Regions from separate parts of the Mesorhizobium sp. WSM4832 genome, predicted to be linked through region 2. Evidence: predicted binding sites of a transcription regulator. Region 2 holds the regulator's gene; the other holds the start of a gene.
What was found. The regulator PhoB, encoded in region 2, activates phosphate uptake and scavenging genes when phosphate is short. The targets are predictions, from matches to a motif close to TGTCATNNANCTGTCAT.
Positions count from the first base shown of each region.

Region 1 (7,762 bases), on a different contig from region 2:
AGATGAACCCCTCGCTGTTCAGCAAGACGGCGCCGGCGTTGTTTCCGCTGGTGGTCGCGGCGGTCGGCTATCTCGTCGGTCGGCAGTTCTTCGGCTTTTGACGCGGCAAGCCTTTCGGCGCGTCCGGTCGATCCGATTGTAATTGGTCGTCTGGACCATGCAGCTTTGGTCCTAGGGCCTAGGTCGTTCTTGTCCTCGCGGAGGCGCAAGCGCATGTTTGTGACAGCCGGCGGCCTCGCAAACTCCGGTCAGGCCCGGCCGCCGAACCCAGTATCACCCCCCCAAGGCTGCCGGGCCGCCGCCGCGCCGCAAGTTATGCCGCTCTCGCATGGCGCGTGCCCATTCGCCATAAATCGTTTTTATTCAGTAAGCCTCACAAATATATTGAATATTGGTGAGTGCTTTTGCACTAAAGGCCAATCATCTCCGCTTTCCGGCAACTCCAGGCGCTCTAGATCGTATTGGGTCGGACACCCAATACTTGGGTCGAAGAGACTTGGGCCGAAGAGACTTGGGCCGAAGAGCAGGAGCTGTACATGGTAACGGACGAGCCAGACAGTGTCCGCGTAAAAGCCGTCAATGGCCAATGGATCGTGCGCGTCGTCGACGGTGGCAGGCTGACGCAGAATTTGTTCGACATTCACGCGCAGGCCGAGAGCTTCGCCGAGGAGGAACGGCTGCGGTTGGGACTGCCCGGGGAACCGCCGGCCGAGGAACCGGCCGCGCCGCTGCGACGCGGACGGGCTCGCTGACGGGCGAGGGGGAACGCGTTCCGACGTTGGCGTAGCGTCTTCCCAACATGCCTCTCCCGGTATGGTGAGGGGGGAGAAGGGTGCCCCGCCGCGGCTTCGCCAATCGTCGGCGCGCGGCATCGGATGAACGAATCCGCTTGGGTTTTTTGCTACCGCAAATGCCCGGCCCTGAGCTTTTCTTTCATCCGCCGAAGCGCCGTCTCCCCGCCGGCTGCGAGCTCATCGGCGATCCGGCTGAGGGCCTTGTCGGCCCTGCGATGTTTGCTGCCCCAGGCGCCTAGCGTCGCCAGCACCGGCAACAGCTCGATGCCGGCTTCGGTCAGCCGGTAGATCGCCTTCAGCCCATGGGTCGGGTCGTCGCTGCGGGTGAGGATGCCTTCGTCGACCAGCGTCTGCAGCCGCTCGGCCAGGGTGCGCGACGAGATGCCTTCGTCGGATTGCAGAAACTCGCGAAAATGCCTTTTCCCGGCAAAGGCCAGGTCGCGGATGATCAGCAGCGTCCAGCGGTCGCCGAGCAATTCGAGCGAGAGGCTGATCGGGCAGCCGGACCGTCCCTTGGTCGACATCAATGGTTCCATTTTTAAATCACTTTACTATTGACATCATTCGAATTCTGAGTCAAATGGTTCCAAAAGTAAAGCAATTGAGCGAAGAGGAGGCCGATGTGAACCAGCAAACAAACCACACCGTCGTGGTCGTCGGCGCAACCAGCGACGTCGGCGCCGAGGTCTCGACAAGGTTGAGCAGGGCAGGGCACAGGGTGCGCGGCGTCGCCCGCAGCCTCGGTATCCCGCTCGACGACCAGGCGGCGCTCGACGCCGCCTTCTCTGGCGCCGACAGCGCCTATGTGATGATCCCCTTCGACGTCACGGCGCCTGACCTGCATCGCTTCGAGGACGAGGTCGGGGCGCGGCTGGCATCGTCTATTGCCAAGGCCGGCCTGCGCCGCGTCGTCCTGCTCAGCGGCCTTAACGCCCATCTCAAGAAGGGCACCTCGCTCGGCGCGGCACTGATGGAGGAGCGCCTCGCAGCACTCGGCCTGGAGGAGCTTGCCTATCTGCGCGCCTCCTTCTTCATGGAGAATTTCGTCAAGGGCATGGGTTTCGTGGAACAGGCGGCGTCTGGCGTTTTTGCCGCGCCTTTTCGCGGCGACCTGCCGATGCCGCTGATTTCCGAAAAGGACATTGGCGAGCGCGCCGCCGCGTTGTTGAACACCAAGCATTTTCCCGCCCAGCGCGTCGTCGAATTGCATGGTGGCGGCTACTACACGCTCGAACAGGCCACAATGATCCTGGGCCGGGCGATCGGCAAGGATGTCGCCTATTATAAAACCTCTTTCGCCGATGCGCGGGCCCGCATGGTCGCCAACGGCATATCGCCGAATTTTGCTGATGCGCTCGGCGAAACGGCGGCAAGCTTCAACAAGGGTGAGCGCTGGGCGCTGGAAGCGCCGTCGGTTGAAAACGCCACGCCGACCAGCTTCGAAGCCTGGGCTGAAAACTTCGCCCGCACCCGCAACGCCGTCTGAACCCCGAAAATCCAGACGAGGACAACGACAATGAAACAGCTCATCCTTCAGATGCAGATGTCGGTCGACGGCTTTGTCGGCGCCGACGAGGACCATCGCTGGCAGCTTTGGGAATGGGGCGACGACAGCGCCTGGGACGAGGATCTGAAACAGGACTTCAACGCCGTCTTCAAGACCATCGACACCATCCTGCTGAGCCGCAAGATGGCGCAGGAGGGGTATCTGGCCCATTGGAGCAATGCGGCGAGGAAATATCCGAAGGACCGCTCCTATGCTTTCGCGCAGCGCATCGTCGAGGCACAGAAGGTGGTGGCGAGCGACAAGCTCGAGGCCTCGCGCTGGGAGCGCACGCGGGTCGTCAGCGGCGACCTGCCGGGCGAGGTCGACGCGCTGAAGCGAGGCGACGGCGGCAACATCGCCGTGTTCGGCGGCGCCGGCTTCGCCTCGGCGCTGATCGCCGCCGGCCTGGTCGACGAGTTCCAGCTCTTCATCAATCCGGCGGTGCTGGGCAGCGGCCGCCGCATCTTCGACAAGGGCGGGTTCGGCAGGCTCAAGCTACTCGGCTCGAAGGCCTACGCCAGCGGCATGGTGGTGAGCCGCTATGCGCCGGCGGGATGAGAGACAACCGATATTGCCTGAATCAATCTGGCAGCGCGGCTTCTCAACTGCTTGTTTGGCTGTGCCTTTCCGGGGTCGGCAGGCAACTGCCTCCGCTGACCAGCCGCAGTTGCACGGCCGGCCGGTCGGATCGTGGCCAGTGGTCGTTGCCCACGGCGGCGAACCAGCGGGCTTCGCGCGACGTCAGGCCGATAAGCACCCGGCCGGCATATTCGGCAGGCACGCCATTGCCCGCATCGAACACCGTCCAGCTGCTACCGGGCGGCTCCTGCACCGCGACGAACCTCATGGGGAGACTCCATCTGTGACGATGGCAGCAATATAGCAGGCGCGGTTCGACGTTCCTATGACATGCCTCACATTGGCACACAAAATGCGGTGGATAGCTGGCAGTTCCGACTGGAGCCGCGCCACGTTGCTTCCCCGACTGTGTGCTTGGCAGCTCGGCCTTACTGCCCCGCCTGGTCGGCGTCGGTCAGCGTGCCTAGGAAGGCGACGATGTCGTCGATCTCGGCGTCAGTCAGCGCCGGCTTGCCGCCGGGCTTCTTGCCGTTGAAGGGCGGGTCGGTGTTGAGGTTCGGCCAGTAAGCCTTTGGCAGGTCGTCGAATTTGTCGACCTCCCCGTCGGCCTTCTTGGGATACCAGCGGCCGGGATCCGTGTCGCGGCTGGCGTAGAAGGCCACCGCCTCGCGCAGCGTGTGGAAATAGCCGTTGTGGAAAAAGCTTTTTCGCAGGGCCACGTTGCGCAACGTCGGCGTCTTGAACAGCCCGCAATACTGCGTCCGTCCTTTGAAGTCGGTACGCAGCGGCCCGCACAGGCCGAGGTCGAAATAATCGGGATCGGCGTTGGCGGCGATCGCCGGATTGCGCGGCACGGCGATCGCGATCAGGCCGTAGTCTGTGAATTGCGGCGGCTCGCCGTCATTGGCCGGTTCGCTGAGATGACAGCTCGCGCAATTGCCCTTCGCCTCGTCCTCGAACAGTGCGCGGCCGTGCAACTCCTGCGCGGAGAGCTGCGCCTTGCCGGCGAGGAAGGCGTCGTAGCGGCTGGAATAGGGATAGAAATCGGCGCTGCTTTGCTCGAAGGTGCCGAGCGCTTCCACCGCGGCGTCGAAGGCGTCCCGCGGATGGTCGAAGACATCGGCGCCGAACACGGCCTTGAAGGCATCGGCATAGGGCGCCTTGCGCAGGCTGGCGACCACCTGGGCCTCGTCCTTGTTGCCCATCTCGAAGGACGACAAGAGCGGGATCCTCGCCTGGTCCTTGCCGTGGTCGGCGCGGCCGTCCCAGGTCAGGCCGCCGGTCGGGCCATTGTCGACGCTCTCGTCGCCTTCGTCCTCGGAGTCATAAAAATGCTCGGTGAAGGCAGGCGCCGCCTGCAGGTAGCGCAGCGACGGCACGGCGCGGACGCCGGGCTGGTCGAGCTTCGGTCCGCCCATCTCGACCGGCGCGGCCGACGCTGGCCCGAAGGCATGGTTGGGATCGTGGCAGGACGAGCAGGCCTGTCTGCCCGAGGCCGAAAGCGAAGGGTCGAAAAACATCTGCCGCCCGAGCGCCGTCAGCGCATCGGCGCGGGCAAAGGCTTCCTGGCGCGACATCGGGCCGGGATGGACACCGGAAGGCTCCGCGGTGTTGGCAGGCGCGGTGAAGCCGGCCGTCAAGGCCGCTGCAATGGCGATTGCGTGATTTTTCCGATGTCCCATCGTCCTCGGCGACATCCCTGATTTCTTCGCCCGATTTCTTTCGCGACGTAAGGCCCGATTTCTTTTGCGACGTAAGGATCGAGTGCAACGGATTGATGACCGGCCTTCTCGCTCACGAAACCGTGTTCGGCTGGGGAGCAACTGTCACAAAGGTGACAAGGCGCCCAAGTAGCTGGGCATTGATGTAGTTGCATTGCCGTCCTCCAGCCATTCCCAAGCCACGAGGCATCTCCAATGATCCGGTCCTTTCTTTCCCTTTGCCTCGCCTCAACGGCGCTGGCATCGCTCGTTGCCGTCGCGCAGGCCGCCCCTCCCGGCTACGACAAGATCGACACCGTCGTCGTCATTTACGCGGAGAACCGCAGCTTCGATAATCTCTATGGCGGCTTCCCCGGCGCCAATGGGCTCGCCAATCTTACCGCCGGCCAGGTGCGTCAACTCGACCGCGACGGCACGCAGCTTGCCGAACTGCCGCCGGCCTGGGGCGGGCTGACCGGCAAGGGCGTGACGCCGGCCGTGACCGAAGCCCAGACCGCGCATCTCGCCAATGCCGCGTTCTCGATCGACGACCCCAAGGGTTTCAACGAAGGCCCCAACGTCATAACCCATGATCTCTGGCACCGCTTCTACCAGGAGCAGATGCAGATCGACGCCGGCAAGAACGACAAGTTCGTCGCCTGGGCCGATTCCGGCTCGCTGGTCATGGGCCATTATGACGGCTCGAGCCTGCCGATGTGGGCGGTCGGCAAGAAATACGTGCTCGCCGACAATTTCTTCCAGGGCGCCTTTGGCGGTTCCTTCCTCAACCATATCATGCTCGCCTGCGCCTGCGTGCCTGTCTACCCGCATGCCGACACCGGCCCGGCAAAGGGCCAGATCGCGGCCGTCGAACCCGACGGGGTGACGCTGAAGGTGGCAGACAATTCGCCGGCCTCGGCTCTCGGCGGCGTGCCGAAATTCGTCAATGACGGGGCGATCGCCCCGGACTTCTACGTCGTCAACACCATGCAGCCGCCTTACCAGCCGAGCGCCAACAAGCCGGCCGAGGGCGGCGACAAGGCGCTCGCCGATCCGGCGCAGCCGAGCACGCTGCCGCCGCAGCACGACATCACCATCGGCGATCTGCTCTCGCTCAAGGGGATTTCCTGGGCCTGGTATGGCGGCGCGTGGCAGGCCACGCTCGACGGCAAGAACGCCACGCCCGTGCCGAACTTCCAGTTCCACCACCAGCCCTTCAACTATTTCGCGGCTTACGCGCCGGGCACGGCCGCGCGGGCCGAACACCTCAAGGACGGTGGCCTCGACGGGGTCGAGTTCATCAAGGCGATCGACGACGGCAAGCTGCCGGCCGTCACATTCTACAAGCCGCAGGGCAATCTCAACGAACACGGCGGCTATGCCGACGTGACATCCGGCGACCAGCATCTGGCCGACCTTGTTTCGCATCTGGAGAAGAGCCCGCAATGGCAACATATGCTGGTCGTCGTCACCTATGACGAGAATGGCGGCTTCTGGGATCACGTCGCGCCGCCCAAGGCCGACCGCTGGGGCCCGGGCAACCGCGTCCCCGCCATCATCATCTCGCCCTACGCAAAAATGGGCATGGTCGACCACACGCAGTACGACACGACCTCGATCCTGCGCTTCATCACCAACCGCTACGACCTGCCGGTGCTACCGGGCATCGTCGCCCGCGACAAGGCGCTGCGCAACAACGACCAGCCGCCGATGGGCGATCTGACGGCAGCGCTTGATCTGACGAAGTAGCGTTTCAGACCCGGCTGAAAGTACTTGCCTTGGCTGGGCTTTTTGCCCAGGAAAGTACGATGTCCGACAATAACCTGAGCTTTGTTCCTCTCGATCCTCACTGGCGGCCTGACGAAACAGCGGCAGAAGAGGCGGCGAAGCTGGCTTGGGAATTTTTTCCCCAGGCAGAACAGGTCACGGTCGAAAAAAAAGACGAGGTGACCTTCTTCGACGCAGGCGCGAATACGGAAAGCATTGAATGTGCGTTCTGCGGCAGCGACGTCGCTGATTGGTGGGCTGAGGCAATGGATGGCGCGGCGGCTTCAGGTTTTGAAGATCTCGTTGTCGCGATGCCTTGCTGCGGCAAGGCGTCCTCCCTCAACGACCTCAACTATATCTGGCCGGCAGCGTTCGGCAGTTTTGCGGTATCGGTTTCGAATCCTGGCGTCTCGTCCGTGGCCGACGACAAGCTGCACGCCCTTGAACGTGTGATCGGCTCGCCACTTAGGATGATCTGGCGACGTCTTTGACGCCACGTCGGCAAGCCGCGAATCAGCGTGACCACTGAGGGAAAGAGCCAATGGCTGACCTAAAGCTACGCACCAGAACGGTCGGCGCGCTTGCCGTCCTGCCGCCGGGCGGCCTGCCGGTGGTCACGACCCCGACCGGCGGCACGGTCGATGTCGTGACCCAGGTGAGCGCGCCCGGCTTCAACCCGCTCGACCTGCTCTATGCCTCTTTGGCCGCCTGCATGGTGCTCAGCGCCCGCATCGCCGCCACGCGCCTCGGCGTCGCCGACCGGCTCGGCGAGGTCAGCGCCGATGTCGGTGGCGAGAAGGCCAAGGACGAGCCGTCGCGGGTCGAGACCTTCACCGTCAAATTGGAAATCGCCGGCGACCTCGACGCCGCGACGAAGCAGCGGATCCTGGCGGACGCCGAGGACATCTGCACCGTCTCCAACACGCTGCGCGGCGCGCCGGCGCTTCACGCGACGCTGGGATGAGGGCGATGGCGCATCTGTCTCCCATCAACTACGCCACCGCCCCGGAAGAAATCCGCGACGAGCACGACCGCGAGCTCGCGCTGCGCGGCCGCATGACCAACATGAAGCGCATCCTGCTCCATTCGCCGGCCGCCCACCGCATCTACGCCGAATGGTTCACGCTGCGCGACCTGCTCAGGCCGACGCTCGACGACCGCGCCATCTGGCTGTTCTCGAAGGCGATTTCCGAGATGATGCGCGCGGAGGTTCCGGTAACCTTCTTCCGCCGCGCGTTGATCGACTCAGGCCTCGATCCCGAAGCGATTCAGCCGACCGCGACCGAGGCGCTGCTCATCGCATTCGGCAACACGGTCGCCGCCGATGCCAATGCCGTGTCCGATGAAACCTGGGCCGCGCTCAAGGCGCGCTATGA
Region 1 covers NZ_JBVVQH010000014.1:83,954-91,715, forward strand. The annotation lists gene AC0L2L_RS20115 (hypothetical protein) at 1-101, shown strand, start outside; gene AC0L2L_RS20120 (hypothetical protein) at 537-752, shown strand; gene AC0L2L_RS20125 (winged helix-turn-helix transcriptional regulator) at 902-1,318, opposite strand; gene AC0L2L_RS20130 (NmrA family NAD(P)-binding protein) at 1,417-2,280, shown strand; gene AC0L2L_RS20135 (dihydrofolate reductase family protein) at 2,311-2,898, shown strand; gene AC0L2L_RS20140 (hypothetical protein) at 2,942-3,187, opposite strand; gene AC0L2L_RS20145 (cytochrome-c peroxidase) at 3,348-4,616, opposite strand; gene AC0L2L_RS20150 (acid phosphatase) at 4,836-6,368, shown strand; gene AC0L2L_RS20155 (hypothetical protein) at 6,428-6,877, shown strand; gene AC0L2L_RS20160 (OsmC family protein) at 6,928-7,350, shown strand; gene AC0L2L_RS20165 (carboxymuconolactone decarboxylase family protein) at 7,356-7,762, shown strand, end outside.
Region 1: a site for PhoB is predicted at 4,686-4,702, ahead of AC0L2L_RS20150 (acid phosphatase). Genes of this name have one in related genera too.

Region 2 (7,762 bases):
AGCGGCGTTTAATCCCCTTTAGGCCCGTCGTTTCCAATGAGTGTCACGAAGTGTTTTAATACGCTCTGCGCAGTTTGCTCCGCAGTATGTCCAGCCACTGCCCATTGCGCAAAGTGCCCATCAATGCACATGCGTGCGAGCCCGTAGACGAGGGCCCTCGCGGCTATTTGGGTCTCCGAGATATCGTTTGACCGGAGCATGTTTCGTCGCTGCGCCTCCACCATCGACCCTTCTACCAACACACGCACCGCTTCGTTATCGCGACGCAACGACTCCGAACTGTCCCAATCGATAAGACTCCGCGTCGAGATGATCTGGAAATGAGTGGGGTTTCGAATAGCCCAGCGCAAATAGGCGATCCCAACAGCGGCGAAGCGCTCAACCGGGTCGTCCGTAGGTAAGTTCTCGATAGCATTCGTTATCTCCGAGCGGAATCGGCTCATTGCCTGCTCTGCGACAGCCGTCATCAATGCGGTCTTATTAGTGAAATGACGGAAGGGCGCGCCAGGAGAAACGCCCGCCCGCTTTGCGACTTCGCGCACGCTCACATTGTCGGGACCGCCCTCCTCGACAAGTTGAACCGCGGCATCGATCAGGACCTCCCGCAAATTGCCATGGTGGTAACTGGTGCGATGAGGCGTCTTGGCTTTTGGCATTTCGTCCCTCGTTCCATCGAGCTGCATCTCGCCTCTATATCAAGAAACCTCCAAAATGTAATCACTGTTTACAATTCGCGTTTGCGAATGTAAGCAATGATTACCGATGGGATCGGAACAGGCCTGCGGTCTTCGCGGCTGCCAAATGCCCAGACGGAGGACCCGAACATGCTCGCCAGAGACGCCGAAACTCGCCGTTCGCAATCGTTCACATCATCCCAGGACCCAGCCGAAGAACCGCAGCACAAGCAGAATCTCCGGACTGCTCAGCCGAGTGCGGCCGTGTCCGGCGCCACGCTTTATCGGCTTGCCGCCGTCGCCGGGGTGGGAAGTGCGCTCATTCTTTTGGTCAACGCGGCTAAACGCAGTTCGCTGATCTCGACCACCGATCTAACGCAACTCCTCGCGCCGCTCGCCGAGATTTTGGCGCTCGGTCTCGTCGTGGGCTTGTTTCTCGCGTTTGGCAGGCGCACGGGCCTATTCGGCACCATCGCGTTTGTCATCAACTTCATTGCGCTGGCAAGTTTGGAAGGTGTGGAGGTGGTGATCAATCTCGTATTTTCGAAACTTCCGCCGACGATCATCATGGACCTGCGAGCCGGGCCGCTCGGACTGGCTCTAGTCGCCAGTTCGTTGCTTTTCCTGCTTGGAACGCTGGCATTTGCGATCTCTCTTGCCGTTGGACGAGATATGCCGCGCATTCCACTGGCTCTCTACGTCATCGGCGCGGTGCCGATCGCGCTCCGTGCGTTCGTGCCGGAGTGGGCTCTTGACCTGGGCTTAGTGGTTCTTGCGACAGCCATCGCCTGGCTGGCCGGATTGCTGTGGATACGCGCGAGCACCATCGGGGTCGGCGATTCCGTCAAAAGCTGAAGCGCTCCAGGCGGCAAACGTTCGCTGAGAATGTCCGCAACGGGTCGAAAGAGTTGAAGAAGTCCGACGGGTTGTGAAGCAGACGCCGCGGTACCAGAAGGCCCGCCATTGCTGATTGCGCAAAATACAATAGGTTGACAATCAGAGGGGAGCGTAATGACGAGCGGAACGGACGTTCTTGATGCCGCCGTCATCGGTGCCGGTTGGGCGGGGCTAGGCGTCAGTCATGCGCTGAAGCAGCGCGGCTTGCGCCATAGAGTATTTGAGCGAGGTCGCATCGGCGAGACCTGGCGAACCCAGCGCTGGGACTCCTTTCGGATTAACACACCCAACAGCCAAACAGTCATGCCCGGGGATACCTATGTCGGCCCAGATCCCGACGGTGCGATGACAAGCGGCGAGTTTGTCGCGCTGTTGGAGGACTATGCCGGGCGGTATGGCCTTCCGGTGGAAACCGGTACGCCGGTGACCGACCTTGTTGCCAGCGGCGGCCTCTACCGGCTGACCCTTCCGAACGGCTCCCTGTGGGCGAGGAACGTGGTGATCGCCAGCAGCAACCAGAATTGTCCGGCGCGCCCACCTTTCTCTGCTTTGCTGCCGCTCAACATCCGACAGATCGATGCATCGGCCTACCGCAACGCATCCGGTCTCGACCATGGGGCCGTCCTGGTGATCGGCAGCGCCCAGTCGGGCGGCCAAATCGCCGAGGACTTGGTCCAGGCGGGGCGAACCGTATTTCTTGCAAGCAGCCGGGTCGGCCGACTGCCCCGCATGTATCGGGGTCGCCACATCAGTGTCTGGATGGTTCTTTCCGGATTGATAGATGTGACGCGCAGGGAAATGCTTCAGCAGGGACCCATTCCCGGAAGGCCGCTGACAGGAGCGCTCCATACGATCAGCCTGCAGTCCCTCAGCGCGCAAGGCGTTGTCCTTCTGGGCCGGCTCACGGGCGTCGACGCCGGACACCTCTCGTTCAGCGACGAGGCAGAAGCGCATGTCCGCCATGCAGACGAGGGCTCCGCAAGAATTCGAAGCCAGATCGACGAGTATATCGAGCGCAACGGTATCGATGCCCCGCGGGCTGAGCCGGACCCGGCCGAGGTGATTGCCGCGCTGCTGCCCAATCCACCGGTCCGATCAATCGATCTCGACGCCAGGGGGATCACAACGGTGATCTGGTGCACTGGGTTCAGGGGGGATTTCGGGTGGGTGCGCGTTCCCGAGGTGCTCGATGCACACGGCCAACCGTTGCACGAGAACGGGTTCGCAGGCGCTCCCGGCGTGTATTTTGCCGGCCTGCCTTTCGCGATCTCGCGACGGTCGGGCACAATATTGGCAATCGCGGAGGAAGCAGGCCGGTTGGTCGAAGATATCCAGCGTCGTTTAGCAGCTGCCTCTGACGTCCCGATTCAGTGATGCCGACTCGAAGCGAATATCATCCGGAGGCGGCTTCTTCCTCTCGCGAGATTCAGGCTATTAATCGGATCGAAGGGCTCTAAAGCGCGTCGCTGAAACGGATTCAGGCGCGCGCTTTAAGTCTTTGTTTTTATGCATGTCGTTTTGGCAAAACACCGCTGCACACTTTTGCGCGACATGCATTAATCCTCGCGGATCGCGTAGCCCGCCCCGCGGATGGTGCGGATGACGTCCGGCATGCGGCCGTTGTTGACCGCCTTGCGTAGGCGGCCGACATGGACGTCCACGGTGCGCTCGTCGATGTAGATCGTCTCGCCCCAGACATTGTCGAGCAACTGGCTGCGCGAGAACACCCGGCCGGGGTGACGCATCATGAATTCGAGCAGGCGGAACTCGGTCGGGCCGAGCCTGATCTCGCTCTTCTTGCGGTAGACGCGATGCGATTCCCGGTCGAGCACGATGTCGCCGACCTTGAGCACACTGGACAGCACCTCTGGCTTGGCGCGGCGCAGCAGCGCCTTGACGCGCGCCATGAACTCCGGCGTCGAGAACGGCTTGACCAGATAATCGTCGGCGCCGGTGGACAAACCTCGAACCCGATCGCTTTCTTCGCCTCGCGCGGTCAGCATGATGATCGGCAGCCGCTCGGTCTCGGGCCGCATCCTGAGGCGTCGGCAAAGCTCGATGCCGGAAACCGCCGGCACCATCCAGTCGAGCACGAGCAGGTCGGGAACGTTTTCCTGAAGGCGGATTTCGGCCTCGTCGCCGCGGGTCACCACTTCGACCTGGTAACCCTCGGATTCGAGGTTGTAGCGGAGCAGCACTCCTAGCGGCTCCTCGTCCTCCACCACCATGATGCGTGGCGCGATCATTGCCAGTTACCCTTCAGGCCGCCGGCGCCGACATCTCGTCCTGCTTCGGACGATTCGCGGGCAATTGCGTGCCGGTCAGCACATAATAGGCGTTCTCGGCGATGTTGGTCACATGATCGCCGATGCGCTCGAGGTTCTTGGCGCAGAACAGAAGATGCGTGCAAGCGGTGATGTTGCGCGGGTCTTCCATCATGTAGGTCAGGAGCTCGCGGAAGACGGACGTGTATTTGACGTCGATGCGTTCGTCGTCGTTGCGAAGCTTGGCCAGCGCCGTGGCGTCGCCCACCGTGTATTCCTGGATCACGGCCTGGACCTGGATCAGCACCAGCTGCGCCATGGAATCGATCGAATGCGTGAGATCGCGTGGCGCGGCGCTGACGCCCACCGAACCGACGCGCTTGGCGATGTTCTTGGCGAGATCGCCGATGCGTTCGAGGTCGCCCGCCATGCGGATCGAGCCGACCACATGGCGAAGATCGTCCGCCATCGGCTGGCGCTTGGCGATCAGCGTGATGGCGCGGTCGTCAAGTTCGCGCTGGCGCGCGTCCATGATGGCGTCGTCGGAGACGACGCGCTGCGCCAGCGCATTGTCGGTCTCGAGCAGGGCCCTGGCCGATGCGCCGACCATGGAGGCCGCAAGGTCGCCCATGTCGTTGATAAGCCGGCTGATCTGCCTCAGATCCTCGTCGAAGGAAGCGACGGTATGTTCGGCCATGATGATGTCCTCGTATGAACTCAGCCGAAGCGGCCGGTGATGTAGTCCTGCGTGCGCTTCTCGCGGGGCGAGGTGAAGATCTTCTCGGTCCGGTCGAACTCCACCAGCTCGCCGAGATACATGAACGCCGTCTGCCGCGACACACGTGCCGCCTGCTGCATGTTGTGGGTGACGATGACGATCGTGTAGTCGGCCTGCAGCTCGTCGATCAGTTCCTCGATCTTGGCGGTCGACAGCGGATCGAGCGCCGAGGCCGGCTCGTCGAGCAGGATGACCTCGGGCTTCACCGCCACGGTGCGGGCGATGCACAGACGCTGCTGCTGGCCGCCGGAGAGGCTGAGGCCGCTGGCGTTCAGCTTGTCCTTGACCTCGTTCCACAACGCCGCGCGCTTCAGCGCCTGCTCGACGCGGCTGTCCATCTCGGCCTTGCCGATCTTCTCGTAGAGCCTGACGCCGAAGGCGATGTTCTCGTAGATCGACATCGGGAACGGCGTCGGTTTCTGGAACACCATGCCGATCTTGGTGCGCAGCAGGTTGAGGTCCTGCGAGCGGTCGAGGATGTTCTTGCCGTCAAGCAGCACCTGCCCTTCCGCGCTCTGCTTCGGGTAGAGTTCGTAGATGCGGTTGAGCACGCGCAGCAGCGTCGACTTCCCGCAGCCCGACGGCCCGATGAAGGCGGTCACGCTGCGCTCGGGCAGGGACAGGTTGATGTCCTTCAGCGCCTTCGACTGACCATAGTAGAAGTTGAGGTTCTTGACCTCGATCTTGGCCTTCTCGACGGTCGTGTCGGGTGCGTTCAGGTCGGTGGACAACATCGGTTTCATCTGTCCTCTCTGCGTCCGGTCAGGCTGCGGGCGATGACGCTCAGGCCGAGAACCGTCAGGGTGATTATGAGTGCGCCCGTCCAGGCCAGCTGCTGCCATTCCTCGTAGGGGCTGAGAGCGAACTGGAAGATGGTCACCGGCAGGCTGGCCATCGGGGCATTGAGATTGCTCGACCAGAACTGGTTGTTGAGCGCGGTGAAGAGAAGCGGCGCCGTCTCGCCGGAAATACGGGCGATCGCCAAAAGGATGCCGGTGACGATACCGGACAGGGCCGCGCGATAGGCGACGGAGCGGATCACCACCCAGCGCGGCGCGCCGATGGCGGCGCCCGCTTCGCGCAGTGCGTTGGGCACAAGGTTGAGCATGTCCTCGGTGGTGCGCACCACGACGGGGATCACCAGGATGGACAGCGCTACGGCGCCGGCAATCGCCGAGAAGTGCCCCATCGGCCGCACCAGCAGCTCATAGACGAACAGGCCGATGATGATCGAGGGGGCCGACAACAGGATGTCGTTGATGAAGCGCACCACCGTGGTGAGCTTCGAGAAGCGACCATACTCGGCCATGTAGGTGCCGGCCAGCACGCCGATCGGCGTGCCGACGACGATGCCGATGATGGTCATCACGATGCTGCCGTAGATGGCGTTGAGCAGGCCGCCGGCATCGCCGGGCGGCGGTGTCATTTGCGTGAACACCGACAGCGACAACCCCGAGAGTCCTTTGTAGAGCAGGGCGCCGAGGATCAGCGCCAGCCAGGCGAGGCCGATGCCGGCGGCGATGACGCAAAGCGTCATCATCACGCCGTTCTTTCGCTTGCGGCTGTTGTGGAGTGCAAGGGACGTCGACATCGGTCAGGCTCCCGTGCGGGCGTCGATGCGCATCAGCATGTAGCGCGCGATGGCAAGGATGATGAAGGTGATGATGAAGAGGATCAGACCAAGCGACACCAGCGAGGATGTGTAGAGGTCGCCGTCGGCCTCGGTGAATTCATTGGCGATCGTTGCCGAGATCGTCGTGCCCGGCGCGAACAGCGAGGCGCTGATGCGGTGCGCATTGCCGATGACGAAGGTGACGGCCATCGTCTCGCCGAGCGCACGGCCGAGGCCGAGCATGACGCCGCCCATGATGCCGATGCGGGTATAGGGGATCGTCACGCGCCGGGTCACCTCCCAGGTCGTGCAGCCGATGCCATATGCCGATTCCTTCAGCACCGCCGGCACGGTGTCGAACACGTCCTTGGTGATCGAGGTGATGAACGGCAGCACCATGATGGCGAGGATCAGCGACGAGGTCAGCAGGCCGATGCCGTAGGGCGGGCCGGCAAACAGGCTGTTGAGGCCGGGGATGCCTTTGAAGAGCCAGATGACGAAGGGCTGGATCGTCGTCTGCAGGAATGGCGCGAAGACGAACAGGCCCCAGATGCCGTAGATGATCGAGGGGATGCCGGCCAGCAGCTCGACGGCGATGCCGATAGGGCGCCGGAGCGGTCGCGGGCAAAGCTCGGTCAGGAAGATGGCGATGCCGATGCCGATCGGCACGGCGATGATGATGGCGATGGCCGAGGTGACGACAGTGCCGTAGATGGGCGCCAAAGCGCCGAAATTCTCGGTGACGGGGTTCCAGGATTCGGTGGTCAGGAAGGAGAAGCCGAACTTCGACAGCGCCTCCCACGAGCCGGCGAACAGCGAGATGGCGACACCGCCGAGAATAACCAGAACGAGGATGGCGGAAAGGCGCGTGGCCGTCCGGAAGATCGTGTCTGTGAGGGCGAAGCGGCGCACTGTCGCTTCCCTGCTCCGCATGGCGGACGATGTCACGGCTTCGGAAACGGCACTCATCTGGCCCCTCGCATTTCGAAACAGACAAGAGGGCGCCGGGAGGCGCCCCCTTATTCCGTGGAATTACATGCCGGAGTAGAGCGGCTTGCCGCTCGCATCGACGATGTCCTTGCCCCACATTTCCTCGACGCTCTTCACGACCGCGTCGGGCATCGGTACGTAGTCCAGGCCAGCGGCCTGCTCGTCGCCCTTGGCGTAGGACCAGGCGAAGAACTTGAGCGCTTCGGTCGTGGCCGCCGCGTCGTCGGGCTTCTTGTAGACAAGAATCCAGGTAGCCGCCGTCATCGGCCACGATTCGGCGCCCGGCTGGTTGGCAAGGATCACGCCGTAGCCCGGCTGCGAGTTCCAGTCGGCGTTGGCCGCCGCAGCCGAAAACGCTGCCGCCGTCGGCTCGACCTTCTTCCCGTCCTTGTTCACCAGATCGGTGTGGGTCAGCTTGTTCTGCTTGGCATAGGCATACTCGACATACCCAATCGCACCGCCGGTCTGGGCAACGTTGTTTGCAACGCCCTCATTGCCCTTGGCACCGATGCCGACAGGCCATTCCACTGCCTTGTCGACGCCGACC
Region 2 covers NZ_JBVVQH010000008.1:12,869-20,630, reverse strand. The annotation lists gene AC0L2L_RS13140 (TetR/AcrR family transcriptional regulator) at 9-656, opposite strand; gene AC0L2L_RS13135 (hypothetical protein) at 825-1,529, shown strand; gene AC0L2L_RS13130 (flavin-containing monooxygenase) at 1,686-2,945, shown strand; gene phoB (phosphate regulon transcriptional regulator PhoB) at 3,128-3,817, opposite strand; gene phoU (phosphate signaling complex protein PhoU) at 3,831-4,532, opposite strand; gene pstB (phosphate ABC transporter ATP-binding protein PstB) at 4,553-5,356, opposite strand; gene pstA (phosphate ABC transporter permease PstA) at 5,353-6,204, opposite strand; gene pstC (phosphate ABC transporter permease subunit PstC) at 6,208-7,194, opposite strand; gene pstS (phosphate ABC transporter substrate-binding protein PstS) at 7,258-7,762, opposite strand, start outside.